DNA from 3 places in the Streptomyces sp. NPDC002463 genome. Region 1 is predicted to be linked to each of the others. Evidence: riboswitches for the same ligand, from Rfam matches in the RefSeq annotation. Region 1 holds a riboswitch; each other region holds the start of a gene.

Region 1 (10,245 bases):
CATCGTCCGCATGGGCGCCGACAAGGTCCGCGACAAGCTCCCCGAGCTGGTCGAGAAGGTCACCGCCTCCGGCGCCGTCGTCGCCTGGGTCACCGACCCGATGCACGGCAACACCTTCGAGGCGGCCTCCGGCCACAAGACGCGCCGCTTCGACGACGTGCTCGACGAGGTCAAGGGCTTCTTCGAGGTCCACAAGGAGCTGGGCACCCACCCGGGCGGCATCCACGTCGAGCTCACCGGTGACGACGTCACCGAGTGCGTGGGCGGCGGCGACGAGATCTTCGTCGACGACCTGCACCAGCGCTACGAGACGGCCTGCGACCCGCGGCTCAACCGCAGCCAGTCGCTCGACCTGGCGTTCCTGGTGGCGGAGATGTACCGCGATCAGTAAGTAGGTTCCTACGGAGATGGGGCGCGGATCGCTGTGATCCGCGCCCCATCGTCGTATCCGGGGCTTTTGGGGCCCCGGGTCGCCGGGTAAGGTTAGGTTAGCCTTAACGATCTCGGCGGGAGGTGAACCGCGTGTACGTCTGCTCATGCTTCGGTGTCACGGAGAAGCAGGTCAAGGAGCATGCGGACGCGGGCGCGTGTACGCCCCGCCAGATAGCCTCGGCCTGCAAGGCCGGAACGGACTGCGGTTCCTGCGTCCGTCGCATTCAGGCCATTCTCGGGCGCGGCAACTGCCCGCGACGCGAGCTCGTCGACCAGGGCGTGCCGGCCCTGACGGCGGAGACGGTCGCGGAGCTCCAGGAAGCCGCGTAGACCCTCGGGGCCTGCCCTAGCTGGGCTGCTCGATCAGCGTCGAGATGTACAGCGCCTCACCCAGGGACTCGATCAGCTCCAGCTGGGTGTCCAGGTAGTCGATGTGGTGCTCCTCGTCGGCCAGGATCTCCTCGAAGAGGTTGGCGGACGTGACGTCCCCCTTGGCCCGCATGACCTCGATCCCGCGCTTGAGGCGGTCGATCGCCTCCACCTCGACCTGGCGGTCCGCCTGGAACATCTCGGTGATCGTCTGGCCGACCCGTACGTGGAAGAGCCGCTGGTAGTTGGGCAGGCCGTCGAGCATCAGGATGCGCTCGGTCAGCTTGTCCGCGTGCTTCATCTCGTCGATGGACTCTTCGCGGGTGTACTTGGCGAGCTTCGTCCACCCCTTGTTGTCCTGGATGCGGTAGTGCAGCCAGTACTGGTTGATGGCCGTCAGCTCGCCGGTCAGCTGCTCGTTGAGGAACTCGAGGACCTCGGGGTCGCCCTGCATCGCTTCAGGATCCTTCCACGCTACGTGTCTACGCCGTCACTAGGCGGGATGGCCGCATCCTCGCACCCCGAATGGGGGGCGTCCAGTAAGTGCAGGCTTAGTCGTAGTTGCCCGAATCGCACCGCCCGGGTGGTCGCCTGGTCATGACCACCCCTCGCGGTCTGTCACCATGGATGACATGGGTCAGCCGGAGAGCGGAGTACACCGGGAAGCGGGTCAGCAGGATCGTTCGCCGGACCTTCCGCCGGATCTGCCCCCGGGGCAGCGGCTGCAGCGCGGCTGGCCGGTCACCCATTACGGGCCCGTCCCCAAGTTCAAGCCGGACCGCTGGGAGTTCCGCGTCTTCGGGGCGACCGCCGACGGCGACAAGCGGTGCTGGAACCACGAGGAGTTCTCGGCGCTCCCGTTCTCCACGGTCGTGGCCGATCTGCACTGCGTCACGAAGTTCAGCATGCTCGGGGCCGAATGGGGCGGTGTCCCCGCCCGCACGATCCTGGAGCTCGCCCCGCCCGCGCCCCACGTCACGCACGTGATGGTCTGGGCCGAGTACGGCTACAGCGCCAACATGCGGCTCGCCGACTTCGCCGCGGACCGCACGATCTTCGCCACCCACAAGGACGGGGAGCTGCTCACCGCCGAGCACGGCTTCCCGCTGCGGCTCGTCGTCCCGCACCTGTACGCCTGGAAGGGGCCCAAGTGGGTCCGGGGCGTGGAGTACATGGCGGCCGACCGCCGGGGCTTCTGGGAGGAGCGCGGCTACCACAACCTCGGTGACCCGTGGACGGAGCAGCGCTACTCGTACCAGGAGGAACCGGGAGACGGCCCGGAGCTGTAGCGGCTCCGGACCGTCCGTCGGTCGCTCCGGATCAGTGGTGGTACTGGTGGACCACCGCGTGGCCCTTGCCGCGGCCGATCATCCACTTGTTGACCGGCGTGGTCACCACGAAGGCGAGCGCGAGCGAGGCCGCGAGCGCGCCCCAGAAGAGCGGCTCGTCGAGGTGGGCGTCCATGGCGCCGGGCCAGAGGGCGATGACGCCGTTGTCGATGATCTCCATGGTGACGATGGAGAGGGTGTCGGCGGCGAGGGCGACCTTGAAGGCGGTCTTGAAGTCGACGCCGGCCTTGAGGATGCCGCGCAGGGTGAGCGCGTACCCGAAGAAGAAGGCCAGGATGATCGCGAGGACCATCGTCGGCAGGTTGCCCCAGCCGAACGCGGTGCCGATGATCATGCCGAGGATCTCACCGATGGCGCAGCCGGTGAGGCAGTGCAGTGTGGCCTGAGCGGCCATGGCCCAGGAGACGGTGCCGCCGGGGGTGTGGTGGTGACCGGCGTGGGCGTCGTGGCCGGTGTGGGTGCTGTGGTCCGTGTGGGCGTCGTGGCCGGTGTGGTCGGTGTGGTCGGCGTGGGCGCTGTGGTCCGTGTGGGCGTGGTGGCCCGCGTGGCCCTGGTGGTCGCCGTGACCTCCGTGACCCTCATGGCCTGCGTGGCCCTGGTGGCCGACATGGACCTCGTGGCCTGCGTGACCCTCATGGGCCTCATGTTCGTGGTGAGCGTGCGCCTCGTGCTTCATGGAGTGCCCCCGATCCCGTATGCGGATCCTGCCTTCACTGGGAACCGTATACCCCCCTAGGGTATTCCTCAAGAGGAAATGATCATCCTCGGCGCTCGCGGAGCTTCTTCAGGAGCTCGATGTCGGCGACGTGTCCTTCCTTGCCGCCGGGGGTCTCGATGATCAACGGCACGCCGTCGGTGGCGGGGTGGCGCAGGAGTTCTCCGAAGGCCTCCTCGCCGATGTGACCGGCCCCGATGTTCGCGTGGCGGTCCTTGTGCGCGCCCACGACGTCCTTCGAGTCGTTCGCGTGGATCAGCTTCAGCCGGCCCTCGCCGACCGTCTCCACGAGCAGGTCGAGGGTCTGCGCCGCCCCGTGCGGGCCGGCCAGGTCGTGCCCGGCCGCGAAGATGTGGCAGGTGTCGAGGCAGACGCCCAGCTTGGGGTGGTGGTCGAGCGCGTCGAAGTACGGGCCGAAGTCCCAGGTCCGCGAGCAGAGCGAGAAGCCCTGGCCCGCGGTCGACTCCAGGAGCAGGTACGGATCGTCCTCGTGCGTCAGCTCGTCGAGCAGCGGCAGCATCCGCTCCCGCACCTGGGCGAGGGCCACCTCGCGCGGACGGCCGCCGGTCGCCGAGCCGGTGTGGACGACGACGCCCTTCGCGCCGATCTCCCGGCCGCGGCGCAGCGAGTGCCGCAGCGACTCCACCGACTTCTCGACGGTGGCCTCGGTGTGGGAGCCGAAGTTGATCAGGTACGGGGCGTGCACCCAGGCCGAGATCGACTCGGCCTCGCACTCGGCCCGGAAGCGCTCGTCCTGGGCCGGGTTGCCGACCGGGGTCGCCCAGCCTCGCGGGTTGGCGACGAAGACCTGCACGGTCTCGGCGCCGAGCTCACGGGCGTAGCCGAGGCCGGTCGTGGCGAGGCCACCGGCCACGGGGACATGGCCGCCGACGGGGTTGCGCATGAGTCTCTAGAGTCCCTTGATCGTGATGGTGATGGTGGAGCCCTCGGGCGCGGTCCCGCCGCCGGCCACGGACTGGCTCGCGACGGTGTCGCCGAGATAGGGGAAGGACTTCTTGACCTCCACCTCGAAGCCCGCGTCCTCCAGGGCCGTGCGCGCGTCCGCGGTCGAGTCGCCCGTCACGTCGGGGACCTCGATCAGCTTCGGTCCCTTGGAGACGGTGAGGGTGATGACGTCGCCCTCCGCCGCCCGGCTGCCGCCGGCCAGGGACTGGGCCGCGACGGTGCCGGCGTCCTCGGGGGAGTTGATCCGCTCCGGGGCGATCCGGACGGTGAGCCCCTCCTCCTGGAGGGCGGCCGTGGCGTCGGCGACGGTCTCGCCGCTGACGTCGGGCACGTCGATCGGGGAGCCCTTGCTGACGACGAGGGCGACGGCCGAGTCGGGGGCGCGCTCGGTGCCGGGCTCGGGGTCGGAGCCGATCACGGAGCCCTGCGCGACGGAGTCGCTGAACTCGCTGGTGATCACCCCGGGGGCCAGGCCCTCCTCCTTCAGGAGACGCTTGGCCTCGGCGAGCGGCTTGCCCTTGAGGTTCGGCACCTTCACGATCTCCGGGCCGCGGGAGAGGGTCAGGGTGACGGTGCCGTTGCCCCGGACGCGCTCGCCGGGGGCCGGGTCGACGGCCATGACCGTGCCGCGCTCGTACACGTCGCTGAAGGCGCGCTTCGTGGTGTCGACGTCGAGTCCGGCGTCGGCGAGACGTTTCGTCGCGGCGGCCTCGGACTGGCCGAGGACGGCGGGGACGCGGGTGAACTGGCCGGAGTTGATGTACCAGACGCCGGCGCCCAGGCCGAGGGCGAGGAGGACGGCGACGACGAGGAGGAGGGGGCCGCGCGGGGGACGCCGGCGGGCGGTGGCGGGGGGCGCCTCCGGGGCGGGAAGCCGGTTGGTGTGCTGGACGTCGCTCTCCGCGGGTACGGGCCTGGCGATCACGCTGGTCCGGTCCTCGGCGGTGTCCCGGGCCTCGGAGCGGGCCAGCGGGGGCGCCGCGTCCAGCTGCTCGTCGCCGAGCGCGGCGCGGGCCTCGCGGAGCAGGGCGAGCAGGGCGACGGCGTCGTGCGGACGGACCTCGGGGTCGCGGGCCGTGGCCGCCGCGACCAGTCCGTCCAGCTCCGGGGCGAGCCCGGGGACGGTCGCGGAGGGGGCGGGGACGTCGGTGTTCAGGTGCTGGTAGAGGACCTGGGCGGGGGTGTCGCCGGTGTGCGGCTTGCCGCCGGTCAGCATCTCGTAGAGGACGACACCGCAGGCGTACACGTCGGCGCGGGTGTCGGCGGTGCCGTGCTCGATCTGCTCCGGCGCGAGGTACGAGACCGTGCCGAGGACCGAGCCGGTGGTGGCCGTCGCCGAGCCCACGGCGCGTACGAGACCGAAGTCGGCGACCTTCACGCGGCCGTCGTCCCCTATCAGGACGTTCTCCGGCTTCATGTCCCGGTGCACGAACCCGGCCCGGTGCGCGGCGCCCAGCGCGGCGAGCACCGGCTCCAGGATGTCGAGGGCGGCACGGGGGGAGAGGGCGCCGCGCTCGCGCAGCACGTCACGGAGGGTGCAGCCGGCGACGTACTCCATCGCCAGATAGACGTACGCGCCCTCGGCGCCCTGGTCGAAGACCCCGACGACGTTCGGGTGCGCGAGCCGCGCGACGGACTTCGCCTCGCGGATGAACCGCTCGACGAAGGCGGCGTCCGTGGCGAGCGACGGGTGCATCACCTTGAGCGCGAGGACGCGGTCGAGGCGGGTGTCCACGGCCCGGTAGACCGTGGCCATCCCGCCGACGGCGATGCGCGCGTCGACGCGGTAGCGGCCGTCGAGCAGCCGCCCGACGAGGGGGTCCTGAAGGGTCGTGTCCACGGCCCGAGTCTACGAGCCGGGGACGGGGGACCTGTGCCTCCGTCCCCCGACTGCAGCGCACCTGTGACGCGCGGCACGGCCGTGCGGCGGGGTCAGAACGCCGGGCGTTCCGGGTCCAGGGCCGCGCGCCCCTCCGCGGGAGAGGACGCCGAGGCGAAGTGGCGGCGGGGGATTCGGCCCGCGCGGTGGGCCAGGCGGCCCGCCGTGACCGCGTGGCGCATCGCCGACGCCATCAGGACCGGCTCCTGCGCGCGCGTCACCGCCGACGCCAGCATCACCGCCGCGCACCCCAGCTCCATCGCGAGCGCCGCGTCCGACGCCGTTCCCGCGCCGGCGTCGAGGATGACCGGGACCTCGGCCCGCTCCACGATCAGCTGGAAGTTGTGCGGGTTGCGGATGCCGAGCCCGGAGCCGATGGGGGAGCCGAGCGGCATGATCGCGGCGCAGCCGACGTCCTCCAGCTTGCGGGCGAGGACCGGGTCGTCGTTGGTGTAGGGGAGGACGGTGAAGCCGTCGTCGACCAGGGTCTCGGCCGCGGCGAGGAGCTCCTCGCCGTCCGGGAGGAGGGTGCGTTCGTCCGCCACCACCTCCAGCTTGATCCAGTCCGTGCCCAGCGCCTCGCGGGCCAGGCGGGCGGTCAGGACGGCCTCGCCGGCCGTGTAGCAGCCCGCCGTGTTCGGGAGGACCTGGATGCCGAGCCGGGTCAGGACGGAGAGGACCGAGCCCTGGACCGTCGGGTCCAGGCGCCGCATGGCGACCGTCGTCAGTTCCGTGCCGCTGGCGACGAGGGAGCGTTCCAGGACGTCGAGGCTGGGGGCGCCGCCGGTGCCCATGATGAGGCGGGAGGTGAACTCCGTACCGCCGAGGGTGAGGACGTCGTCGGACATCGCGGTCAGCCTCCCTGCACGGCCGTGAGGACTTCCACCCGGTCGCCCTCGCCGAGCAGCGTCGTGGCCCACTCGCCGCGCGGCACGACCGTCTCGTTGAGCGCGGCGGCGACCCCGGCGCGGGCCGTGGTGAGGGTGGCCACGAGGGCGTCCAGGGAGAGGGGGCCCGTCAGGACCCGGGCCTCGCCGTTCACGGACACGTTCATGCGGGCTGCTCCTGACGTACGGGGGAGAAACGGCGGGGGGTGAAGGGGCGCGCCTCGTCGGGGAGGGTGCCCGTGGTGAGCGCCTCGGCCATGACGTCGCCGGTGACGGGCGTGAGCAGCACCCCGTTGCGGTAGTGGCCGGTGGCCAGGTGCAGGCCGGGCAGGGCGCTCGGCCCGAGGAGGGGGGCGTTGTCCGGGGAGCCGGGGCGCAGGCCCGCGCACGTCTCGGTGAGCGGCAGTTCGGTGAGGCCGGGGACGAGTTCGTGGGCGTCGCGCAGCAGCTCGTACACCCCGCCCGCCGTCACCGTGGTGTCCCAGCCGAGTTCCTCGCTGGTGGCGCCGACGACGAGCTCGCCGTTCTCGCGGGGCACCAGGTAGACGTGGCTGCCGCGGACGACGGCCCGGACGGTGCGGGAGAGGAACGGGGCGTACGCGGGGGGCACCCGCAGCCGGAGGACCTGGCCCTTGACGGGGCGGACCGGCGGCAGCACCTCCGCGGGCACGCCCGCGAGCCGCCCGCTGAGGCTGCCCGCGGCGAGGACGACCTGGTCGGCCGTCAGTTCCCCGCCGCCGGCGAGCACGACGCCGCTCGCCCGGTCCCGTACGACCGTGAGCCGCTCGGCGAGGGTCCGGTGGAAGACCACTCCGACCCGCTCGCAGGCCGCCATCAGCGCGGCGGCGAGCCGGCGCGGGTCGACCTGGTGGTCGCCGTCGACGCGCAGCCCGCCCCGGACGCCGGGCGCGAGCATCGGTTCGAGGCGGCGGCACTCGCGGCCGCTGAGCCATTCGGAGACGAGCCCGCAGCGGGTCTGCAGGGCGTGCAGTTCGCGCAGATGGGCCCGGTCGTCGGCGTCGAGGGCGACGGCGAGGGTGCCGCAGGCGCGGTAGCCGACGTCGTGGCCGGTGGCTTCCTCGAGTTCGGCGACGAACGCGGGATAGCGCTCGGCGGAGGCGAGGTTGAGCCCGAGCAGGGTCTCCTCGCCGTAGTGGAGTTCGGTGACGGCGGCGAGCATGCCGGCCGCGACCCGCGCGGCGCCGCCGCCCGGGTCCGGGTCGACGACGGCGGTGCGCAGTCCGCGCTGCGCGGCCCGCCAGGCCGTGACCAGGCCGATGATGCCGCCCCCGACGACGAGGATGTCGGACACACGGCCGTCGGAAACACGGCCGTCGGACACATGGACATCGGAAGAACGCATGGGCGTCCAGCCCCTCCCTTCGCCGGCATGACCCGGATCAGGTTCGTACGGTCGGAGGCCGGCCAGCCTCCCTCTCAGCCCGGTGCGTCCGGGCTCCCGCGAGTGCTTTACGCCCGTCAGACTAGCCCGCGCGATCGGACCGCCACAGACCCCTCCCTTCCTGACGGTACGTCAGATGCGTAAGGTGGTCGGGTGAGCGAGCAGAAGCAGGCCCAGCAGCACGTCGTGATCGTCGGCGCCGGAATGGCGGGCGTCCAGACCGCCGTCGCCCTGCGCGAGCAGGGCTTCACCGGCCCCGTGACCCTCATCGGGGCCGAGCCCCACCAGCCCTACGACCGGCCCCCGCTCTCCAAGGCGATCCTCCTCGGCAAGGCAGAGGACTCCGCCTTCGAGATCGACTTCGAGGACCTCGCCATCGAGCTCCGCCTCGGCCTGGACGTCACCGGGCTGCGCGCCGCCGACCACGAGATCGACACCGAGGCCGGACCCGTCGCGTACGACACGCTCGTCGTCGCCACCGGGGCCCAGCCCGTCGTCCTGCCCGGCACCGAGGGCGTCCCCGGGGTCCATCTGCTGCGCACCCTCGACGACGCCGTGCGCCTCGGGCCCGTCCTGGAGCGCCGTCACTCCGTCGTGGTCGTGGGTGCCGGCTGGATCGGCGCCGAGTTCGCCACCGCCGCGCGCGAGGCCGGCTGTGCCGTCACCGTCGTCGAGGCCGCCGACCGCCCCCTCGCCGGAGCCCTGCCCGCCGAGGTCACCGCGCCCATGGCCGCCTGGTACGGGGCGAACGGCGCCGAACTCCTCACCCACGCGCGCGTGGACACCGTCGAACCCGGCCGCGTCGTCCTCGCCGACGGCCGCGCACTGCCCGCCGACGCCGTCGTCGTCGGCATCGGCGCCCGCCCCGCCACGAGCTGGCTCGCCGGCTCCGGCATCGCCCTCGACGCGGACGGCGCCGTCACCGCCGACGACCGGCTGCGCACCTCCCTGCCCGACGTCTACGCGGTCGGCGACTGCGCCTCCTTCCCCTCCGCCCGCTACGGCGAGCGCCTCCTCGTCCACCACTGGGACAACGCCCTCCAGGGCCCCCGCGCGGTCGCTGCGGCGATCACCGGCGCCGCCGACGCGCCGTACGACCCCGTGCCGTACTTCTGGTCCGAGCAGTTCGGCCGCTTCGTCCAGTACGCGGGGCACCACGCGGACGCCGACGAGCTGCTGTGGCGCGGCGACCCGGCCGACGAGGCCTGGTCCGTGCTCTGGCTGCGCGCCGGGGTGCCCGTCGCCCTCCTCGCGGTCGGCCGTCCCCGCGACCTGGCCCAGGGCCGCAAGCTCATCGAGGCCGCCGTCCCCGTCGACCCGGAGCGCGCCGCGGACCCGTCCGTCCCCCTGAAGGCCGCAGTCCGGTAGGGCCCGACTACCGACTGTCAGTCCGGGATGGCAGGCTTGTCCTGTGACCGAGATTGACGTAAAGATCGATGCTCTCGTCCCCGCCTGGCTCTACGTGCCCGACATCGCGGAGATGCTCGATATCGACGTGGTGCGCGTGCGACAGCTGATCAAGGAAGGCCAGCTCATCGCCGTGCGCCGCGGCGAGAACAACGCCCTGCAGATCCCCGCCGCCTTCATCCAGGGCGACAAGATCGTCAAGGGTCTCGTCGGGCTCCTGACCGTGCTGCGGGACGACGGCTTCACCAACGAGGAGATGCTGGAGTGGCTCTTCACTCCTGACGAGAGCCTGCCGGGCACGCCCGCGCAGGCGCTCAACGAGAACCGCGGCACGGAGGTGAAGCGCCGCGCCCAGGCGCTCGCCATCTGAGGCGCCCGCGCCGACGACGTACGAACGCACCGAAGACACCACCCGCGGGTGTCGCGGCGCCCCGCCCTCCATGGGCCGGGCGCCGCGGCGCCGGCGCACGAACGGGGGGAACCCACCCATGTCCACGCCTCGTGAGCTGCTCGCCGACGCCCGGCTCTACCTGTGCACCGACGCCCGGAAGCGCCAGGGCGACCTGCCGGACTTCCTCGACGCCGTGCTCTCCTCCGGCGTGGACATCGTGCAGCTCCGCGACAAGGGCATGGAGGCCGGTGAGGAGCTGGAGCACCTCGCCGTCTTCGCCGAGGCCGCCCGCCGGCACGGCAGGCTCCTCGCGGTGAACGACCGGGCCGACGTCGCCCACGCCATCGGCTCCGACGTCCTCCACCTCGGCCAGGGCGACCTGCCCGTGCCCGCCGCCCGCGCGATCCTCGGCGGCGGGGTGCTGATCGGCCGCTCCTGCCACGCCGAG
Region 2 (10,245 bases), on a different contig from region 1:
GCCGTGACCTGGGCGCGGCCATAGGGGTCGGGGTCGGGCTCGGCGCCGTCATCATCGCGTCGCTGTTCATCTGGAAGCCGGCGTTCGTCGGAGTGATAGCTGTCGCCGTGGTCGTCGGCCTGTGGGAGCTCACCTCCCGCCTCCAGGAGCGCAAGGCGATCAAGGCTCCGCTGGTGCCGCTCGCGGTCGGCGGCGCGGCGATGGTCGTCGCCGGCTACGTCCGGGGCGCCGAGGGCGCCTGGGTGGCGATGGCCCTCACGGCGCTCGCGGTGCTCGTCTGGCGGATGACGGAGCCGCCCGAGGGCTACCTGAAGGACGTCACGGCGGGGGTCTTCGCCGCGTTCTACGTGCCGTTCCTGGCGACCTTCGTGGCGATGCTGCTGACCGCGGACGACGGGGCGCAGCGGGTGCTGACGTTCCTGATCCTCACGGTCGTCAGCGACACCGGGGCGTACGCCGTCGGCTGGCGCTTCGGCAAGCACAAGCTGGCCCCGCGGATCAGTCCCGGCAAGACCCGTGAGGGCCTGGTCGGCGCGGTGACGTTCGCGATGGCGGCGGGTGCGCTGTGCATGCAGTTCATGATCGACGACGGTGCCTGGTGGCAGGGCCTGATCCTCGGCCTCGCGGTGGCGGCGAGCGCGACGCTCGGCGACCTCGGCGAGTCCATGATCAAGCGCGACCTCGGCATCAAGGACATGGGCACGCTGCTGCCGGGCCACGGCGGCATCATGGACCGGCTGGACTCCCTGCTGCCGACGGCGCCGGTGGTGTGGCTGCTGCTGGCGCTGTTCGTCGGTACCGGCTGACACCGGCCACGGCGCCATGCGGCGGAGCCGCACGTCGATACATCATGGACCGGCTGGACTCCCTGCTGCCGACGGCGCCGGTGGTGTGGCTGCTGCTGGCTTTGTTCGTCGGAACGGCTTGACGGACAGCGGGTACTCTGGAAGGGCTCGTGGCGCGTGCGTCGCGGGCCCTTCCGTCGTCCTCGCCACTGCGAGGACGGTCCAGTGAGGTCTCCTGGCTCCGGCATCGTGATGCCACGCTCCCCGTCGCCGCGGGGATACCAGACCTCGTGCCGTCTGAGGAGACACCCGATCGTGGCCCGTCCAGTGCCCGGAGAACTCACTTTCGTCGCCCCCCGCGGAGCCAAGAAGCCGCCGCGGCACCTCGCCGACCTCTCGCCCGCCGAGCGGAAGGAGGCCGTCGCCGCGATCGGCGAGAAGCCCTTCCGCGCCAAGCAGCTGTCCACGCACTACTTCGCGCGGTACGCGCACGACCCCGCCGAGTGGACCGACATCCCGGCCGCCTCGCGGGAGAAGCTGGCCGGGGAGCTGCTGCCCGACCTGATGTCCGTGGTGCGGCACATCTCGTGCGACGACGACACCACCCGTAAGACCCTGTGGAAGCTGCACGACGGCACGCTCGTGGAGTCGGTGCTCATGCGCTACCCGGACCGGGTGACCATGTGCATCTCCTCGCAGGCCGGCTGCGGGATGAACTGCCCGTTCTGCGCGACCGGGCAGGCGGGCCTCGACCGGAACCTGTCGACCGCCGAGATCGTGCACCAGATCGTGGACGGGATGCGGTCGCTGCGGGACGGGGAGGTGCCCGGGGGGCCGGCGCGGCTCTCCAACATCGTCTTCATGGGCATGGGCGAGCCGCTCGCCAACTACAAGCGGGTCGTCGGAGCCATCCGGCGGCTCACCGACCCCGAGCCGGACGGCCTCGGGCTGTCGCAGCGCGGCATCACCGTCTCCACCGTCGGCCTCGTGCCCGCGATGCTGCGCTTCGCCGACGAGGGCTTCAAGTGCCGTCTCGCCGTCTCGCTGCACGCGCCCGACGACGAGCTCCGCGACACCCTCGTGCCCGTCAACACGCGCTGGAAGGTCCGCGAGGTCCTCGACGCGGCCTGGGAGTACGCGGAGAAGTCCGGGCGCCGGATCTCCATCGAGTACGCCCTCATCCGGGACATCAACGACCAGGCCTGGCGCGGCGACCTCCTCGGCCGCCTCCTCAAGGGCAAGCGGGTGCACGTCAACCTCATCCCGCTGAACCCGACGCCCGGGTCCAAGTGGACGGCGTCCCGCCCCGAGGACGAGAAGGCCTTCGTCGAGGCGATCGCCCGGCACGGCGTGCCGGTGACCGTGCGGGACACCCGCGGTCAGGAGATCGACGGTGCCTGTGGACAGCTCGCGGCCGCCGAGCGCTGACCTTGTAGTCTGAGCTCGAACACATCTCCATATTCCGACAGGGGAGCGCCACAGCGCTGAGAGTGCGGTAACCGTAGACCGCAGACCCTCTGAACCTCGCCCAGGTCATTCTGGGTAGGAAGTTCGGTCGTAACTCAAGCTGTTGCGCCCTGCCCGCGCCCGGTCCGCCGGTCGTGGGCAGGGCCGCGTCTCTTCCTGGTCACACCCAGGAGGAATCCAGTGAGCATCAAGAAGGCCGCCGCCGTCGCGCTCGTCGCGGCGCTCGGCGTCACGAGCCTCGCCGCGTGCGGCACCGACGACGTCCGGGGCGCGGCCGGCAAGACCGACCAGCCCGCACCGAAGACGGTGACGCTGGTGAGCCACGACTCGTTCAACGCCTCCAAGGAAGTCCTCGCGGACTTCACCAAGCAGACCGGGTTCACGGTCAAGGTGCTGAAGAGCGGCGACGCCGGCGAGGCCGTCAACAAGGAGATCCTGACCAAGGGCTCCCCGCAGGGTGACGTCTTCTTCGGCGTCGACAACACGCTGCTGTCCCGCGCCCTCGACAACGGGATCTTCGTGCCGTACGAGGCGAAGGGCCTGGACCGGGTCCCGGCGACGTACCAGCTCGACAAGGAGCACCGGGTCACCCCGATCGACTCCGGCGACATCTGCGTCAACTACGACAAGAAGTACTTCGCGGACAAGAAGCTGGCGCCGCCGGTCACCTTCGACGACCTCGCGAAGCCGGCGTACAAGAACCTGCTCGTCGTGGAGAACCCCGAGCTGTCCTCCCCGGGCCTCGGCTTCCTGCTCGGCACGGCCGCGAAGTACGGCGACGAGGGCTGGCAGGACTACTGGAAGAAGCTCAAGGCCAACGGTGTGAAGACCGTCGACAGCTGGGAGCTCGCCTACAACCAGGAGTTCTCCGGCTCGGCCGGCGGCAAGCAGGCCAAGGGCGACCGGCCGCTGGTCGTGTCGTACGCATCCAGCCCGCCGGTCGAGGTGCTGTACGGCGAGCCGCAGCCGAAGGTGGCGCCCACCGGCGTCTCCACCGGCACCTGCTTCCGGCAGGTCGAGTTCGCGGGCCTGCTGAACGGTGCGAAGAACCCCGAGGGCGGCAAGGCGCTGATCGACTTCCTGATCTCCAAGAAGTTCCAGGAGGACATGCCGCTCCAGATGTTCGTCAACCCGGTGGCGAAGGACGCGGCCCTGCCGGAGTTGTTCACCAAGCACGGCGTGGTGATCGACAAGCCGGAGACCATGACGCCCCAGAAGATCGCCGAGAAGCGTGACCCGTGGATCCAGCAGTGGTCGTCGCTCGTCCTGAAGTGACACGTGAGGTGACACGGGACCTCAGGGGGGACGCGACGCGGCTCGGGCTGATGGCCCTGCCCGTCGCGTTCTTCGGGGTCTTCTTCGCCTGGCCCGTCGTGTCCATCGTGGACCGGGGGCTCCGGCCCGACGGCGCCTGGCGGTTCGGCCGGATCGGCGAGACGCTGAGCCGGCCGGACATCCTCGACGTGCTCGGCTTCACCGTGTGGCAGGCGCTCGCCTCCACCGGGCTCACCCTGCTGGTCGCGCTGCCCGGGGCGTACGTCTTCGCCCGCTTCGACTTCCCCGGCAAGGGCGCGCTGCGGGCCGTCGTCACGGTGCCGTTCGTGCTGCCGACCGTTCTCGTCGGCACCGCGTTCCTGGCGCTCGTCGGCCGGAACGGGCTCACCGACGAGCTGTGGGGGCTGCGGCTCGACACCAGTGTGTGGGCGATCCTCCTCGCGCACGTCTTCTTCAACTACGCGGTCGTCGTCCGGACCGTCGGCGGCCTCTGGTCGCAGCTCGACCCGCGCCAGGAGGAGGCCGCCCGGGTCCTCGGCGCCTCCCGCTGGCGGGCCTGGCGGACGGTCACGCTGCCCGCGCTCGCGCCGTCGGTGGCGGCCGCCGCCCTGATGGTCTTCCTCTTCACCTTCACCTCCTTCGGCGTCGTGCAGATCCTCGGCGGGGACGCGTACTCCACCCTCGAGGCCGAGATCTACCGGCAGACCGCCCGGCTGCTCGACCTGTCGACGGCGGCGGTCCTGACCCTCGTCCAGTTCGCGGCCGTCGGCGCGATCCTGGGCGTGCACGCCTGGACCGTACGGCGGCGGGAGACCGCCCTGCGGCTCGTGGCGCCGGAGCGGACCGCTCGCCGGCCGCGCGGCGCCGGGCAGTGGGCGCTGCTCGCGGGCGTGCTGTTCTCCGTGGCGCTGCTGATCCTGCTGCCGCTCGGTGTGCTCGTGGAGCGCTCCTTCGCCGGGCCGCGCGGGTACGGGCTCGGCTACTACCGGGCGCTCGGCTCGCTCGACGAGTCCGGGACCTTCCTCGTCCCGCCCCTGGAGGCGATCGGGAACTCGCTGCGGTACGCGGTGGCCGCCACCGCCATCGCGGTGCTGATCGGCGGACTCGCGGCGGCGGCCCTCACCCGGCGGGCCGGGCGGCTGGTGCGGGGCTTCGACGCGCTGCTCATGCTGCCGCTCGGGGTCTCCGCCGTCACCGTCGGCTTCGGCTTCCTCATCACGCTCGACGAGCCTCCGCTCGACCTGCGGGCCAGCTGGATCCTCGTACCCCTCGCCCAGGCACTGGTCGGCGTCCCCTTCGTCGTACGGACGATGCTGCCGGTCCTGCGCGCGGTGGACGAGCGGCTGAGGGAGGCGGCGGCCGTGCTCGGCGCCTCGCCGTGGCGGGCCTGGCGGGAGGTGGACCTGCCGATGGTGCGGCGGGCGCTGCTCATCGCGGCCGGGTTCGCCTTCGCGGTGTCGCTCGGCGAGTTCGGGGCGACCGTGTTCATCGCCCGGCCCGACAGCCCGACGCTGCCGGTCGCCGTGGCCCGGCTGCTCGGCCGGCCCGGCGAGCTCAACTACGGCCAGGCCATGGCCCTCTCGACGATTCTGATGGTGGTGTGCGCGGTGTCCCTGCTGCTGCTCGAACGGCTCCGCACCGACCGGACCTCCGGGGAGTTCTGATGCTGTCGATCGAGGACGCGACCGTACGGTTCGGGGAGCGGGCCGTGCTCGACGCCGTGGACCTGGACGTCGCCGAGCACGAGATCGTGTGCGTGCTCGGCCCCAGCGGCAGCGGCAAGTCCACGCTGCTGCGGGCCGTCGCCGGGCTCCAGCCGCTCGACACGGGCCGGGTGCTGCTCGGCGGCGCCGACCAGGCCGGGGTGCCGGTGCACCGGCGGGGCGTCGGCCTCATGTTCCAGGACCACCAGCTCTTCCCGCAGCGGGACGTCGGCGGCAACGTCGCCTTCGGGCTCCGCATGCGGGGCGCCCGGAAGGCCGAACAGGCCGAGCGGGTACGGGAGCTGCTCGACCTCGTCGGCCTCCCCGGCGCCGAGCGGCGGTCCGTCGCCGCGCTCTCCGGTGGCGAGCAGCAGCGGGTCGCGCTCGCCCGCGCCCTCGCCCCCTCGCCCCGGCTCCTGATGCTCGACGAACCGCTCGGCCAGCTCGACCGGGGGCTGCGGGAGCGGCTCGTCGTGGAGCTGCGGCAGCTCTTCGGGCGGCTCGGGACGACGGTCCTCGCCGTCACCCACGACCAGGGCGAGGCCTTCGCGCTCGCCGACCGGCTCGTGGTCATGCGGGACGGGCGGATCGCCCAGTCGGGTGCGCCGGCGGACGTGTGGGCTCGGCCCGCGTCGGAGTTCGTGGCCCGGTTCCTCGGCTTCGACAACGTGGTGGCGGCGCGGGTGACGGGCGCCGTCGCGCAGACCGCGTGGGGGAAGGTCCCGGTCCCGGACGGCTCGCCGGAGGGCGAGCGGCGGCTCCTCGTCCGCCCGGGCGGGGTGCGGCTCGTGGAGGAGGGTCCGGCCTGGACCGTGGAGTCCAGGACCTTCCGGGGCAGCCAGGTCGTCGTACGGCTCCGGCCGGCCGAGGGTCCCGACCTGGAGGCCGAGCTCCCGCTCCGGGAGGCGCCGGAGGAAGGCGCCCGGGTGGGCGTGGAGTTCCGGGCGGAGGACGTGGTGGTGCTCGGGGACGACGCTCCCTAGGGGTGGTGCTCGGGGGCGACACTCCGGCGCGCGGGGTGCGATGAGTTCTCGTCGCCGGGGGAGTCTCCTGTGTGTTCGTCGTTTTCCCGTCGACCACGCAGGAGGAAGCCGTGGGCCAGCTGCTCAGAGTCCAGAACTTCAACGTCTCGTCCGATGGATACGGTGCCGGTGAGGGCCAGAGCCTCGAAAGGCCGTTCGGTCACGCGGAGCCCGGGGAGATGTTCTCCTGGGCCGGCGCCACGGCGAGCTGGCCCATGCGGACCGACCCCGGCGGCAGCCGCGGCCTCGACGACTACCTGACGCGGGACTACGCGCGGAACATCGGCGCCGAGATCATGGGCCGCAACAAGTTCTCGCCCCTGCGCGGGCCCTGGGAGAACGAGGACTGGCGCGGCTGGTGGGGCGAGAAGCCGCCGTTCCGCACGCCGGTGTTCGTCCTGACGCACCACCCGCGCCCCTCGTTCACGCTCGCCGACACCACCTTCCACTTCGTCGACGCCGACCCCGCGACCGTCCTCGGGATGGCGAAGGAGGCGGCGGGCGGCAAGGACGTCCGCCTCGGCGGCGGGGCCATGACGATCCGGGAGTTCCTGGACGCGGATCTCGTCGACACGCTGCACGTCGCCGTGTCGCCGGTGAAGCTCGGATCCGGGTCACGGCTGTGGGAGTCCCCCGAGGAGCTGTACGACCGCTTCCACTGCGACATCGTGCCCAGCCCTGGTGGTCGGGTGACGCACTATCTGTTCTGGCGGAAGTGAGGTCCTAGCACCTGGTGCACGCCCTCCGGGTCGCCCGCTGGTAGGCGCGGGTGGCTCGGCCGAGGGCGAGGCCGTAGCCGCAGAAGCCGCCGTACGCGACGGCGACCACCCACGGGGCGTGGTCCGCCACGCCGGCGGTGATCACTCCCGTCCAGGCCAGCAGGCCGAAGGCGGCCAGGAACGCCCCGAACGGGGCGAGCGCGCCCGCCCCCGTCCACCCGAGCGCGAGCAGCGGAAGCCGGGGCAGCCGCCGGCCCCACGGGCGGGTCAGCGCGAGCGCGAGGGCCATGCCGAGGAGCGCCAGGACGGCGGTGACGTCGATCCCGTGGTCGTACAGCCAGATGCCCAGGTCGCTGGTGTACTGCGGGTCGACGCCGGGGCGGCCGGTGCCCGTGTAGCCGGGGGTGATGCCCAGGGCCCAGAGCGTCTTCAGGACGGCGTACGGGACGAGGGCGGCGACGGCGACGAGACCGGCGCGGGTGGCGGGCCGGGCGGCCGTGGTTCCGGTGCGGTGGCCGCGCCCGCCGCAGTACGGGCACGTGCCCTGCGTCCGGCGCCGATGGGCGAGGGCCGCGCAGTTCCACAACACCGCGCCCAGGACGGCGAGGAACTGGTTGACGAGAGCCGCCCAGTCGACCGGGTCCTGGTTGCGGGACAGGAGGAACAGCAGGTGGACGGGGCTGAGGAGGGCAGGGAAGCCCGAGGTCAGGCAGAGCGCGACGACCGCCCACGCCGCCGTCGGGAGCCACCGGACGCCGGGGCGGCGCAGCAGGGCGTACGCGAGGACGGCGGCCGCCCCGTACAGCACCGCCGCGCCCGTCTCCGGTCCGGTGCCCGTGCCCTTGGCGAGGAGGGCGTAGCCGAAGGCGGGGCCCGTGAGCGCGGCGAGGGCCGCGCCCGTGGCGTACAGCAGCGACCAGACGAACGCGGCGCGGCCCGCCCAGGACGGCCACGTGGACAGGAGTGTCTTCGGGGTCATGGCCCGAGACTGCCGTCGGAGGACTCCCGGGGGCATCGGCCCCCGGGCGCGTCCGTCTCCGCCGCGCGGCGGAGGCCGGCTACCTCCCGAGTCGCTCCAGCGCCGCCGGGGCCTCGTCGATCGAGTCCACCAGGGCGATCCGTGCCGCCATCGGGCGGTCGGCGGCGAGGGACTCCAGGAGGGGCCAGGCCGGGAGGCGGGTGGTCCAGTGGGCGCGGTTCACCAGGACCATGGGGGTCGGGGTGCCCCGGGAGGCGTAGTAGTTCGGGGTCGCGTTGTCGAAGATCTCCTGGACCGTGCCCGCCGCGCCCGGCAGGAAGACGATGCCCGCCGTCGAGCGGGCGAGGAGGCCGTCCTCCCGGGTGGCGTTGGCGAAGTACTTGGCGATGTGCGCGGCGAAGGGGTTCGGCGGCTCGTGGCCGTAGAACCAGGTGGGGATGCCGACCGAGTCCCCGCCGCGCGGCCACAGGGCCCGTACCGCGAAGGCGGCGCGGGCCCAGTCCGTCACCGAGGGCGTGAACGACGGGGCCTTGGAGAGCAGGTCGAGCGAGGCGGCGAGGTCCTCGTCCTCGTACGGGGCGAGGTACGCGCCCAGGTTCGCGGCCTCCATCGCGCCGGGCCCGCCGCCGGTCGCCACCGTGAGACCGGCGCGGGCCAGCGTCCTGCCGAGCCGGGCCGCGCCCGCGTACGCCTCCGTGCCCCGGCCCATCGCGTGCCCGCCCATGACGCCGACGACCCGGGCCCCGTCGAGGAGTTCGTCGAGGGCGTCGGAGACGGCGTCGTCGTGGAGGGAGCGGAGCATCGAGGAGAGGATGTCGCCGTCGGCCCTGGTCCGGCCGAACCACGCGTACGAGCGGAAGTCCGGCGTCTGCTCGTAGCCGCCCTCGGTGATCCCCTCGAAGAGTTCCCCGGGCGTGTAGAGCCGTGCCCGGTAGGGGTCGAAGGGCAGCTCGGGGACGGGCGGGAAGACGAGCGCGCCGTCGGCGCGGACCTTGGCGGCGGCCTCCGGCTCCATGGGGCAGCCCAGGAAGACGGCCTCGGTGGTGACCGCGGCGAGCAGGGCGAAGGTCCGGTCGGTGAGGTCGATCGACTGGACGCGCTGTCCGGCGAGCGAGCCGGGGCGGGCGACGGCCGCGTCGAACTCGGCGAGGGTGTGGATCTCGCGTGCGTGCCCGCGCGGTCCGGGCGGGCGGTGTGCCGGGGGGAGCGTCGCCATGGGCCCACGATAGGGGCCGCCGTCGCGGGCGGCCCCTCGGCGGGCGTCCGGGGGGCCGCCCGCCGCTCGCGCCGGGCGGGGCGCCCCCGGTCCGGGCCGCTCAGCCGCGCAGTGGTGCGGCCGCCAGTTCTGCGATCGCCCAGGTCAGCGGGAGGAAGACGGCGAGGAGCGCGCCGGCGCGCAGCAGGGCCGCGGTGCGCAGGACGGTCGGCGGGGCGCCGATGCGCAGCAGGGCCTCGGTGGTGTGGGTGCGGCCCTGCTTCGATTCGAGGGCGGCGGTCAGCAGGGTCGCGGTGGTGCAGGCCAGGACGAGGGCCGCGCCGAGGGCGGTGAGCGGGCCGAAGGCCTCGGAGCCTCCGTCCGCCCCGTACAGTTCCGCCGCCGCGAGGGCGCCGGAGAGCACCGCGCTGACCACCCCGAGCGGGCGGCCGATACGGCGGGACTCGTCCATCAGGACGCGGCCGGCGAGCAGCCGGATGGCGCCGGGCCGGACCGCCTGGAGGAGCCGGCCGCAGCCGTGGGTGAGGCCCGGGCCCGCGAGGGCGAGGCCCACGGCGGTGAGGACCCAGCCGGCGAGGACGCCCGCCGGGTTGCCGTCGAAGCCGCCCGGCAGCGGGAGGCCGCCCCTGGAGGCGCCCTGGGCCGCGTACGTCTCGACGGCGAGGCCGGCCGCGACGAGGGCGACGCCCCAGGGCAGCCCGGACGGCATCGCCCTCTCGGCGCCCTCGGGTGCGGCGGGCGCGGTGCGGGGCCGCAGCGCGAGGCCGGCCGCGGTGGCGGCGGCGACCGGCAGGACGGCGAGCAGGGTGAGGGCGGCGGCGAGCGGGATCGGCTGGTCGGCGGCGAGGAGCCCGGCGGCGGCGCCGTCGAACGGCAGGCCCGTGATGTCGCCGCGCAGGTGCAGGTAGAACAGGAGCGCGACCACGGAGCCGAGCGTGCAGGCGACGGCCGTCGAGGCGGCGGCGATCGCCGTGAGCCGGGCGGGGCCGAGGCCGACGGCGGAGAGTCCGGGGCGCGGCCGGGTGCTGGGGTCGGTGCGGGCCACCGCGACGGCGAACTGGACGGTCGCGGCGAGCGGC
Region 3 (10,245 bases), on a different contig from region 1:
CGACCCCCTAGGGGGCGGGTCAGGGGAGAGCGGGGGCCGCGGGGCCCCCACGGGCTTCGTCCCGCCCCTAGCCTTGAGGGTGTTCGGCGCAGAGCGCGCCGAGCGGATCTTCGAGAGCGAAGCGAGGTAGGGACGATGGCCGTACGGGAGATTCTCGCGGGGATGCCCTGGTGGGTGAAGTGGGTCGCCATACCCCTTCTCGCGCTGCTCGTCTTCGGCGGGCTGATCACCAGCGTCCTGACCTTCGTGGTCAGTCTGCTCTTCAAGGCGCTGCTCTTCGTGGCCCTCGTCGCCGGACTGATCTACGTCGTGAGGAAGTTCAGCTCCTCCGCCCGTTCGCGTCAGGACTGGTAACACAAGCTACTCATCGGTATGAACGCGACGGAGGGCATTAGCCCGGGCGAGGGAACGCGCCGGTCTAATCCGGGTATCGGTCCCAGGGCTGCCACTAGAGTGGAATCTCTCCGCCGCGTGGGGGACTACAGGTGTAGACCTCGGTACTGACCAGCGGTTTCCCAGGCCCGGCGGGCGCGCGGGGGCGGCCCCCGCGGGCGGGTGCAGTGCATCCGTCGTCACGCCTGGGGGTGACCTTTGGCCACGGCTACGCAGACGGCTGCGCCTACCCTGATCGGCTCGGTGCAGCGGGCGCTGAGACTCCTGGAGGCGGTGGCCTCCCATGCGGAGGGCGCCCCGGCCAAGCAGCTCGCCCGTGAGACGGGTCTTCCGCTGCCCACCACGTACCACCTGCTCCGCACCCTGACGCACGAGGGCTATCTGGTCCGCGACAAGGGTGTGTTCGTCCTGGGCGACGCCGCCGTCCGACTGGCCGGCGGCGGAGCTGTGCAGAATCGTCGCATCAAGATCGAAGACTCCCTGGCCCGCTGGCGGGACGAGATCGGCGTACCCATCTACTTCGCCCTCTACCGCGAGGGGGAGATCGAGCTCGTCGCCGTCTCCGACACCCCTTCCAATCCCGCGGTGGAGGAATGGGCCGATTTCCGTGAGACCGCGCACGCCCATGCGATCGGGCAGTGCCTGCTGAGTCAACTCGATCCGGCATCTCGTCAAGACCACCTCGACCGCCACCCGGTGGAAGCCATCACTCCGTACACGGTGCGTAATCGCCGCGTCCTTTTGGAGCGTTTGGGCGGTTTGGGGCGAATGGAGCCCCTGGTGGAGCGTCAGGAATATGCGCTCGGCACGGTCTGTGCCGCCATCCCCATCACCGCGGGCTCCGCGGCGGGCGCAATGGCCATTTCCCTCCCCCTCCACCAGGAAGAACGGTTGCTCCCAGCGGTCGAGCGGCTACGTACGGAGATCGGAAGGCTCTTCGGTTCCCTCGCGTTCTCTATCAGTATCTGAAAAATCACTCCTTGTGATCTGCTAACGCGTACAGCACGATTGCGTCAAGAGGGCCACGGGGGATCATTCCTGGCCGTTTCGGTCACAGCTTTCAGCAGCTGTGTTTACACAACTGCTTCATCTACTGCGGGGTACATGATGCGAGAGTCGGTTCAGGCCGAGGTCCTGATGAGCTTCCTCGTCTCCGAGGAGCTCTCCTTCAGGATCCCGGTCGAACTCCGATATGAGACCCGGGATCCCTACGCGGTGCGGATGACCTTCCACCTTCCCGGGGACGCGCCTGTGACCTGGGCGTTCGGAAGGGAGCTGCTGCTCGACGGGATCAACCGGCCGAGCGGGGACGGCGACGTGCACATCGCCCCGACGGAGCCCGAGAGGCTCTCGGACGTCTCCATCAGACTCCAGGTGGGCGGTGACCGCGCGCTGTTCCGGGCCAGCGCGCCGCCGCTGGTGGCCTTCCTCGACCGCACGGACAAGCTGGTTCCGCTCGGCCAGGAGCGGACGCTCGGTGACTTCGAGGACCACCTGGAGGCCGCCCTCGGCCGGATTCTGGCCGAGGAGAACGCCGGCCCCGCCTGAGCCGGCCCGGCCTGAACAGAGCGCGCCTGGGCCGAACCGCCTGAACGGAAACCGCCGAGCAGAACCCGCACGAGTCGTACGAAGTATCCGAGCCGGACCCTCCCCCGAGCCGGGCCGGCCCCGAACCCTCCGTATCCACGTCCTACTTGGCGCGACGGCGGCGCCCTCCCCGTACCGCCGTCGGCTTCCCGCCCCCGGACGCCGACCGGTCGGCGGAGACGACCAGGGCCGCGAGCGCCGTGGTGACCGGAACGGACGCCACCAGACCGATCGACCCGACCAGGGTCCGGACGATCTCCTCGGCGACCAGCTCGCTGTTGGCCACCGTCCCCATGCTGCTCTGGGCGATGGAGAAGAGCAGCAGCAGCGGCAGGGCGGCACCCGCGTAGGCGAGCACCAGTGTGTTGACGACCGAGGCGATGTGGTCGCGGCCGATCCGGATCCCGGCCCGGTACAGGCCGCGCGGCCCCATGCCCGGATCGGCCTGGTGCAGCTCCCAGACGGCCGAGGTCTGGGTGACCGTCACGTCGTCGAGCACGCCGAGCGAACCGATGATGATCCCGGCGAGCAGCAGACCGGACATGTCGATCTCCGGGTACAGGCCGTGGATCAGACCGGTGTAGTCGTCGGTGTTGCCGCTGAGCGAGGTCCAGCCGACGAACAGCGAGCCCAGCAGACCGATCAGCAGCAGTGAGATCAGCGTGCCGAGCACGGCGACCGAGGTGCGGGCCGAGAGTCCGTGGCACATGTAGAGCGCGATCAGCATGATGGCGCTCGACCCGACCACCGCCACGACCAGCGGGTTCGACCCCTCCAGGATCGCCGGCAGGATGAAGTACGTCAGCACGAGGAAGCTCACGGCGAGCGCGACGAGCGCCATGACGCCCCGCATCCGGCCGACGACCACGACCGCGACGGCGAAGATCCCGGCGAGCAGCGCCAGCGGCAGCTTGCGGTTCACGTCGGTCACCGAGTACTGCAGGTCGTGCGGGGCGTCGGGGGCGTACGCCACCACCACGCCCTGTCCCTCGTCCAGTTGACGCGGTGCGTCCGGCTGCACGATCTCGACGAACCTGCGCCCCTGGTCCGGGCCGGTGGTGACCTCGACCGTCGCCTTCTCGCACTGCCCCTGCCGGCCGTCGGCCGCCTCGCGCCCCTCCGGGGTGGAGGTGTCGCCGGTCGGCGGGACCTGGGCGGCGTTCACCGACTTGCAGTCGACGTGCTCGACGGAGACGACCCTGCCCTGCTGCGTCTGCCGGTCGAAGCCGACGCCGGTGCGCTCGTGCGCCGGGGTGCCGCCCGGCCACAGCACCGCGAGCCCGATGACGACCGCGGTGGCGAAGGGGATCAGGATCGCGGCGATGACCTTGCGCAGGTGCCGCGAGACGGGTGCGGCGGGTCCGTGGCTGTGGCTGTGGCCGTGCCCGCCTCCGCCGCCATGGGTGTCCACACCTCCGCCTCCGTGCCCGTGTCCGGGACCGTGGGGGTGAAGGTGTGGCTCGGGGGTCTGCTGGGGGGAAGTCACCGGCCGATCATCGCAAGAACGGCGGGGGCCCACTGTTCAGCATGGCCGGGATGACGCTAGCGTGGTGGCACCTTTGCACACGCGGGAGCTCGGAGCACCGGGCTGAGAGGGCGCTGATCACCGTACGCACGTACGGGAGGAGGCTGCGCCGACCGCCGAACCTGTTACCGGGTAATGCCGGCGTAGGGAGATTCGGTCTCATGACCATTCAGGATGCACGCACGCCTGCCTCCGACCAGAACGACGGCCAGGGCGAGCGCACGCCGGGCTGGCACAAGGGGTACGTCCAGGGCTCTCGCCCCGACCTCCGGGTGCCCGTCCGCCAGGTGCACCTCACCAACGGCAAGGACGTGACGCTGTACGACACGTCCGGCCCGTACACCGACCCCGCCATCGACACCGATGTCCGGCGGGGCCTTCCGCCGCTGCGCGAGAACTGGATCATCGCGCGCGGCGACACCGAGGAGTACGCGGGCCGCCCGGTCCGCCCCGAGGACGACGGCATCAAGCACACCTCGCCGCGCGGCGGTGGGCTGAAGAACCTCGACGCCGTCTTCCCCGGCCGTCCCCGGCTGCCGCGCCGCGGCCGCCCCGGCCAGGCCGTGACCCAGCTCGCGTACGCCCGCCGGGGCGAGATCACCCCGGAGATGGAGTACGTCGCGATCCGCGAGAACGTCTCCCCCGAGGTCGTGCGGGAGGAGATCGCCGCGGGCCGCGCCGTGCTGCCGGCGAACGTGAACCACCCGGAGATCGAGCCGATGATCATCGGCAAGCGGTTCCTGGTGAAGGTCAACGCCAACATCGGCAACTCCGCCGTGACCTCCTCCATCGAGGAGGAGGTGGAGAAGATGACCTGGGCGACCAAGTGGGGCGCCGACACGGTCATGGACCTGTCCACCGGCCGCAACATCCACACCACCCGCGAGTGGGTGCTGCGCAACTCCCCCGTGCCGATCGGCACCGTGCCGCTCTACCAGGCCCTGGAGAAGGTCGACGGCAAGGCCGAGGAGCTGACCTGGGAGATCTACAAGGACACGGTCATCGAGCAGGCCGAGCAGGGCGTCGACTACATGACCGTGCACGCCGGCGTGCTCCTGCCGTACGTGCCGCTCACCGCGCGCCGCAAGACCGGCATCGTCTCGCGCGGCGGCTCGATCATGGCCGCCTGGTGTCTCGCCCACCACCAGGAGAACTTCCTCTACACGAACTTCGAGGAGCTCTGCGAGATCCTCGCGGCGTACGACGTCACGTACTCGCTCGGCGACGGTCTGCGTCCCGGCTCGATCGCGGACGCCAACGACGAGGCGCAGTTCGCGGAGCTGCGCACGCTCGGCGAGCTGAACACGATCGCCAAGCGGCACGACGTGCAGACGATGATCGAGGGCCCGGGACACGTCCCGATGCACAAGATCAAGGAGAACATCGACCTCCAGCAGGAGATCTGCGAGGAGGCGCCGTTCTACACGCTCGGCCCGCTGACCACGGACGTCGCGCCCGCGTACGACCACATCACCTCGGGCATCGGCGCGGCGATGATCGCCTGGTGGGGCACGGCGATGCTCTGCTACGTGACGCCCAAGGAGCACCTGGGCCTGCCGAACAAGGACGACGTGAAGACGGGCGTCATCACGTACAAGATCGCGGCGCACGCGGCGGACCTCGCCAAGGGGCACCCGGGCGCGCAGGAGTGGGACGACGCGCTCTCGGACGCGCGGTTCGAGTTCCGCTGGGAGGACCAGTTCAACCTGGCCATGGACCCGGTCACGGCCCGTGAGTTCCACGACGAGACGCTGCCGGCGGAGCCCGCGAAGACCGCGCACTTCTGCTCGATGTGCGGTCCGAAGTTCTGCTCGATGAAGATCAGCCGGAGCATCACCGAGCAGTTCGGCGGCGACGACCCGCAGACCAGCGAGGAAGAGGCCCGGGCGGGGATGCTGGCCAAGTCGGCCGAGTTCGCCGCGCAGGGCAACCGGCTCTACCTGCCGCTGGCGGACTGATCCTCCGACCTCGCGGTGTCCCCCGGAACGTACGGCGCTAGTCGAGCGCGTCCGGGGGTGCCGCGGCGGCGAGGGCGTCGCGGAGGAAGGGGACGATGCCGCGCTCCAGGAGGGCGTGGCGCCAGGCCTCGCGGGCGCGGGTGAGTTCGTCGTCGAGGGGCGGGGCCTCGGCGGGTGCGTTGCGCAGGGCGGTCACGAGGAGGCCGACGCCCGCGGACAGCAGGCCGGCCGCGGCCAGGGCGGCGAAGACGAGGCCTGCCGTCAGCAGGGTCCCGCCGAACACCACGCTCGGCGCGAGGGCGTGCAGAACGCCTCCGACCAGCAGGAATATCGCGGCGGCCGTGCCCGCGAGGACGGGCACCATCACGTTGACGATGGCGACGACACCGGCGCCCGCGCCGGGTTCCGCTCGGGGTGGCCGGGCCCCGAGGGCGGCCCGGTTCTGCTCGCGGACCTTCACGAAGTGGTCGTACTCGCTCGCCGCGGCGGTGGTGACGAGCGCTGTCGCGTTCATCGTCATGGAACGCAGCTGAGTGACCGTCAGCCTCGTTCCGACTCCGGCGAGTTCCGGACGTGCGTGGGCGGTGCTCAGTGCGTCGTCGAGGAGCCGCTCGTACTCGGCGCGGTCCTCGGTCAGCAGGTGCGGAGCCACGTTCATGTGCATCCCCCGATGCTCCGTGGGCCGCCAGGATCAGCCGTCGGAAACGCTCGGCCGGGCGGAAACGGAGGAGAGCCTGCTACGGATGACCCGATGGTATTGCGGTGACGCCACGGCCTGACAGGGTGTTTCCGGAAATCGACTTCCCCGGATGCGCAGGGTTATGCGTCAGCCGTTCAGGGGGAGTTGGACGACCAGTAGCTTTCCGGCCATGGTCACTCCGCCGTCCATGGCGATCGCGAGCCCGTCCGCGTACACGTGCGGTCCGTCCACGACCGGGCCCGCGCCGTCCTCGCCGTCCTCCGTGCCGACCTGGCCGAGGAGGTACGGGATGGGGCTGTGGCCGTGCACGATCCGGCTGCCGCCGTACGTGGAGAGCAGCTCCTGGACGGCCTGCGGGCCGCCGTCGTCGCGGAACGCGAAGCGCTTGGTGAACTTCCGGAAGAGGTCCCAGACCTCGTCGGCGTCGTTCCGGTTGAGGATCTCGTGGACCGTGTCGTTGACGTCCGCGATCGTCTGGCCGTACTCGAGGTACGCGGTGGTGTCCGAGTGCAGGAGGAGGTGGTCGTCCTCGCTCACGACGGCGTCGAGCCGGGACATCCACTGGAGGTGGACGTCCTGGAGCCGGTCCATGTCGTGCTTCTGGCCGCCGTTGAGCAGCCAGGCGGCCTGGAAGGTGGCGGTGCCCGCGCCGGAGTTGACGGGGGTGTCGCCGAAGCGCTTGGCGCCGATCAGCAGCAGCTCGTGGTTGCCCATGAGGGCCTTGCAGTAGCCGCCCGCGGCGGCGGCCTCGGCGGAGAGGCGCATGACGAGGTCGATGACGCCGATGCCGTCGGGGCCGCGGTCGGTGAAGTCGCCGAGGAACCAGAGCCGGGCGTTGCCCGCGGCCCAGCCGCCGTTCTCGTCGATGAGGCCCTGGGCGCGGAGGGCGGCGAGGAGCTCGTCGAGGTAGCCGTGGACGTCGCCGACGACGTACAGCGGGCCGGGTCCGTCGCCGTTCGCGGGCTCAGGGGCGGGGGCCGGCTCGGGGGTGACGGGGACCTGGACGGTGTCGCCGCGCTTGATGACCGGGAGGTCGCGCTCGGTCGGCGTGTAACCCTCGGGCGGCTCACCCTCGGGGAAGGCGTTGCCGGGGTGCCCGGTGGCGACGGAGACGATCGATGACCCCCCGGTGGTGGCGGTGGTGTAGGCCGGGGCGAGACGCTGACCGAGGAGGATCGTCGGGTCGGCGGGCATGGGGGCGGGGGCCTGCGGTGCGGCGAGGGGCGTTGCCGGGAAGGCCTCGGCCGCGAGGGCCTCGCGCGGGGCGGCCTCGGCCGACGGGGCGTGGGCCGGCTGGGTCTCGGTCGGTGGGACCGGCACGCGGACGGCCTCGACCGGCGAGGGTGCGACCGGGGGGAGGTGCTCGGCGGATGCCGGATGTGAGACGGGGGCCGGGTGCTCGGCACGTGCCAGGGGCGTGGCGAGGACCGGGTGTTCGGCGGGGGACACGAGCTCCGTGGGCGACACGTGTTCGGTGGGGGCGTACTCCGCCCTCGGCGGTACCGGCGGGTTCTCCGGGGCCGGCGGTTCGGCGGCGTGGCCCTGTACGGGTACGCGCGCGTACGGAGGTACCCGGAAGTCGCGCAATGTCGCCGTGCGCACCACGGGCTCCTGTCCGGCCCCCTGAGTCATCGACCCCTCCACCACCGTCGCGATGCCCTGCACATCGCGGACCGGCCTGGTCGGAGTGGTCCGCGGTGTCGTCCGCCCATCATAGGAATGAGGGCCCTTCCGTGTGACGCACCAGGGGTGGTGAATCCGGGTCCACTCCGGGTTCACCGGTTGTTTCGCCCGAATTGAGAAGGTCCAGTCCAGGGTCGAGGCAGGTGCGGTGACCGGTTTCGCCGCCCCTGCCCACGGGCAGGGGCGGGGACGGCGGGTCGGACGGCGGCGGGTCAGTCCTTGGCGGGTGAGCGCGGCGGGCTGACCGTGGTGCGGGGCGAACGCCGCTGCGAGGACGTGCGGACGATCAGTTCGGTCGGTATCACCTGCTCGACCGGTCCGTCGGCGTCGATCCCCTCGATGGCGTCGATGAGGAGCTGGACGACGGCCGTGCCGATCCGGCGCGGTTTGAGCGAGAGGGTCGTGATGGGCGGTTCGGTGGTGGCGTAGACAGTCGACTCGCTGCAGCAGACCAGCAGCAGGTCGTCCGGGACGCGCAGTCCGTAGCGGCGGGCGGCCGCGAGGAGGTCGGTTCCGTTGGGGTCGAAGAGGCCGTACACGGCGTCGGGCCGGTCCGGGCGGGCGAGCAGCCGGTCGGCCGCGACGGCGCCCGCGCACGGGTCGTGCGCCGGGTAGGCCTCGTAGACGGGGTCCTGGCCCACCCGTTCGCACCAGTTGAGGTACGCGGTGGTGGACAGACGGGTGTACGTGTCGGTGGTGGTTCCGGTGAGGAGGCCGATCCGGCGGGCGCCGGCGTCGGCGAGGTGGTCGAGCAGGTCGAGGACGGCGGCTTCGTGGTCGTTGTCGACCCAGGCGGTGACCGGAAGGGTGCCGGCGGGGCGTCCGTCGGAGACGACGGGCAGGCCCTGGCGGACCAGTTCGGTGACGACCGGGTCGTGGTCGGAGGGGTCGATGACGACGGTGCCGTCGAGGGCGACGTTCGACCAGACGTCATGGCGGGAGGTGGCGGGGAGGATGACCAGGGCGTAGCCCCGGGCGAGTGCCGCCGATGTGGCTGCTCTGGCCATCTCCGCGAAGTACGCGAATTCGGTGAAGGTGAAAGGTTCATCCCCGTACGTGGTCACGGTCAGGCCGATGAGTCCCGACTTGCCGGTACGGAGCGTGCGGGCCGCCGCGGATGGGCGGTAGCCCAGCCTGTCGGCGACCTCGCGGACGTGGCGGCGGGTGGCGTCCGGGAGTCGGCCCTTGCCGTTGAGCGCGTCGGAGACAGTCGTGATGGAGACCCCGGCGGCGGCGGCCACGTCCCGGATGCCTGCCCGGCCCTGCCGGCTTCCCCGGGTCTGTGCCCGGCTCACCTGGTGCTTCCCTGCTGCTGTCATGGCGAGCCGATAGTAGGGCGATGAGGGGCTGTCGGGACGGCCGCATATGCGGGCGTTGACAGGCACGTTTCTGCATGATCGAAAAGGCTCAAGAAGCATGAAATCAAAGGCAGTTAGGGGAATTAACGTGTGATCCATGGCTATCGAACGGCGTAGGCCTGGCGAGGGGGCGAGGTCTCGAAGAGGTCTCAACTCACCTCTACGGGGGATGCGCGCCACGGCGCCCGCCACCGGCGCACGCCACCCGGCCGCGCGCTCCCCCACGAGCCGGCCGCGAGCGGGGCCGTATCCACAGCGTGTCCCTCCTGTTGTCCACAGCCCATTCGCAGCGGGCGCGAATCCTCTTAAGGTGAGGAGTATTGGCGGTACGGACGGTCGAGGAGGCCACACTGTGAGCGAGACCAGCGGGAAGAGCACCGGCAGCCCCAGGCTGCGCGCCGAGCTGGACGGCGTCCCCACCTACAAGCCGGGCAAGCCGGCCGCCGCGGGCGGTCCCGTGGCCTTCAAGCTGTCCTCCAACGAGAACCCCTACCCGCCGCTGCCGGGGGTCATGGAGACCACGCTGGCCGCCGCCGCGAACTTCAACCGCTACCCCGACATGGCCTGCACCGGCCTGACGGAGGAGCTGGCCAACCGCTTCGGCGTGCCCGTCTCGCACATCGCCACCGGCACCGGCTCGGTCGGCGTCGCGCAGTCGCTGCTCCAGGCCACCTCGGGCCCGGGCGACGAGGTGATCTACGCCTGGCGCTCCTTCGAGGCGTACCCGATCATCACGCAGATCAGCGGGGCCACCTCCGTGCAGGTGCCGCTGACCGAGGGCGAGGTGCACGACCTCGACGCGATGGCCGAGGCGATCACCGACCGGACCCGGCTGATCTTCGTCTGCAATCCCAACAACCCCACGGGCACCGCGGTGCGCCGCGCGGAGCTGGAGCGGTTCCTGGACCGGGTGCCCTCCGACGTCCTGGTCGTGCTCGACGAGGCGTACAAGGAGTTCGTCCGCGACCGCGAGATCCCGGACGGCATCGAGCTCTACCGCGACCGGCCCAACGTCGCCGTGCTGCGCACCTTCTCCAAGGC

What was found. Region 1 has a riboswitch for thiamine pyrophosphate ahead of thiO (glycine oxidase ThiO). Riboswitches for the same ligand answer to the same signal wherever they lie in the genome.
Region 2: another riboswitch for thiamine pyrophosphate. It lies ahead of ACFYX3_RS17895 (thiamine ABC transporter substrate binding subunit); the one in region 1 lies ahead of thiO (glycine oxidase ThiO).
Region 3: another riboswitch for thiamine pyrophosphate. It lies ahead of thiC (phosphomethylpyrimidine synthase ThiC); the one in region 1 lies ahead of thiO (glycine oxidase ThiO).

The regions. Positions count from the first base shown of each region.
Region 1 is NZ_JBIARL010000002.1:264,995-275,239, forward strand. It holds gene ACFYX3_RS06340 (class II 3-deoxy-7-phosphoheptulonate synthase) at 1-391, shown strand, start outside; gene ACFYX3_RS06345 (bacterioferritin-associated ferredoxin) at 514-762, shown strand; gene bfr (bacterioferritin) at 779-1,255, opposite strand; gene ACFYX3_RS06355 (sulfite oxidase-like oxidoreductase) at 1,434-2,090, shown strand; partial or broken gene ACFYX3_RS06360 (DUF4396 domain-containing protein) at 2,122-2,634, opposite strand; gene ACFYX3_RS06365 (deoxyribonuclease IV) at 2,909-3,769, opposite strand; gene pknB (Stk1 family PASTA domain-containing Ser/Thr kinase) at 3,776-5,671, opposite strand; gene ACFYX3_RS06375 (thiazole synthase) at 5,764-6,558, opposite strand; gene thiS (sulfur carrier protein ThiS) at 6,564-6,764, opposite strand; gene thiO (glycine oxidase ThiO) at 6,761-7,960, opposite strand; TPP riboswitch at 7,958-8,070, opposite strand; gene ACFYX3_RS06390 (NAD(P)/FAD-dependent oxidoreductase) at 8,204-9,367, shown strand; gene ACFYX3_RS06395 (Rv2175c family DNA-binding protein) at 9,411-9,776, shown strand; gene thiE (thiamine phosphate synthase) at 9,895-10,245, shown strand, end outside.
Region 2 is NZ_JBIARL010000008.1:92,676-102,920, reverse strand. It holds gene ACFYX3_RS17905 (phosphatidate cytidylyltransferase) at 1-806, shown strand, start outside; gene rlmN (23S rRNA (adenine(2503)-C(2))-methyltransferase RlmN) at 1,101-2,213, shown strand; TPP riboswitch at 2,243-2,352, shown strand; gene ACFYX3_RS17895 (thiamine ABC transporter substrate binding subunit) at 2,433-3,527, shown strand; gene ACFYX3_RS17890 (ABC transporter permease) at 3,578-5,191, shown strand; gene ACFYX3_RS17885 (ABC transporter ATP-binding protein) at 5,191-6,213, shown strand; gene ACFYX3_RS17880 (dihydrofolate reductase family protein) at 6,324-6,971, shown strand; gene ACFYX3_RS17875 (hypothetical protein) at 6,976-7,950, opposite strand; gene ACFYX3_RS17870 (LOG family protein) at 8,030-9,166, opposite strand; gene ACFYX3_RS17865 (hypothetical protein) at 9,267-10,245, opposite strand, start outside.
Region 3 is NZ_JBIARL010000007.1:154,664-164,908, forward strand. It holds gene ACFYX3_RS16460 (DUF5326 family protein) at 136-354, shown strand; gene ACFYX3_RS16465 (IclR family transcriptional regulator) at 637-1,362, shown strand; gene ACFYX3_RS16470 (SsgA family sporulation/cell division regulator) at 1,501-1,941, shown strand; gene ACFYX3_RS16475 (YibE/F family protein) at 2,084-3,466, opposite strand; TPP riboswitch at 3,538-3,672, shown strand; gene thiC (phosphomethylpyrimidine synthase ThiC) at 3,667-5,463, shown strand; gene ACFYX3_RS16485 (hypothetical protein) at 5,501-6,127, opposite strand; gene ACFYX3_RS16490 (metallophosphoesterase) at 6,290-7,795, opposite strand; gene ACFYX3_RS16495 (LacI family DNA-binding transcriptional regulator) at 8,059-9,165, opposite strand; gene hisC (histidinol-phosphate transaminase) at 9,557-10,245, shown strand, end outside.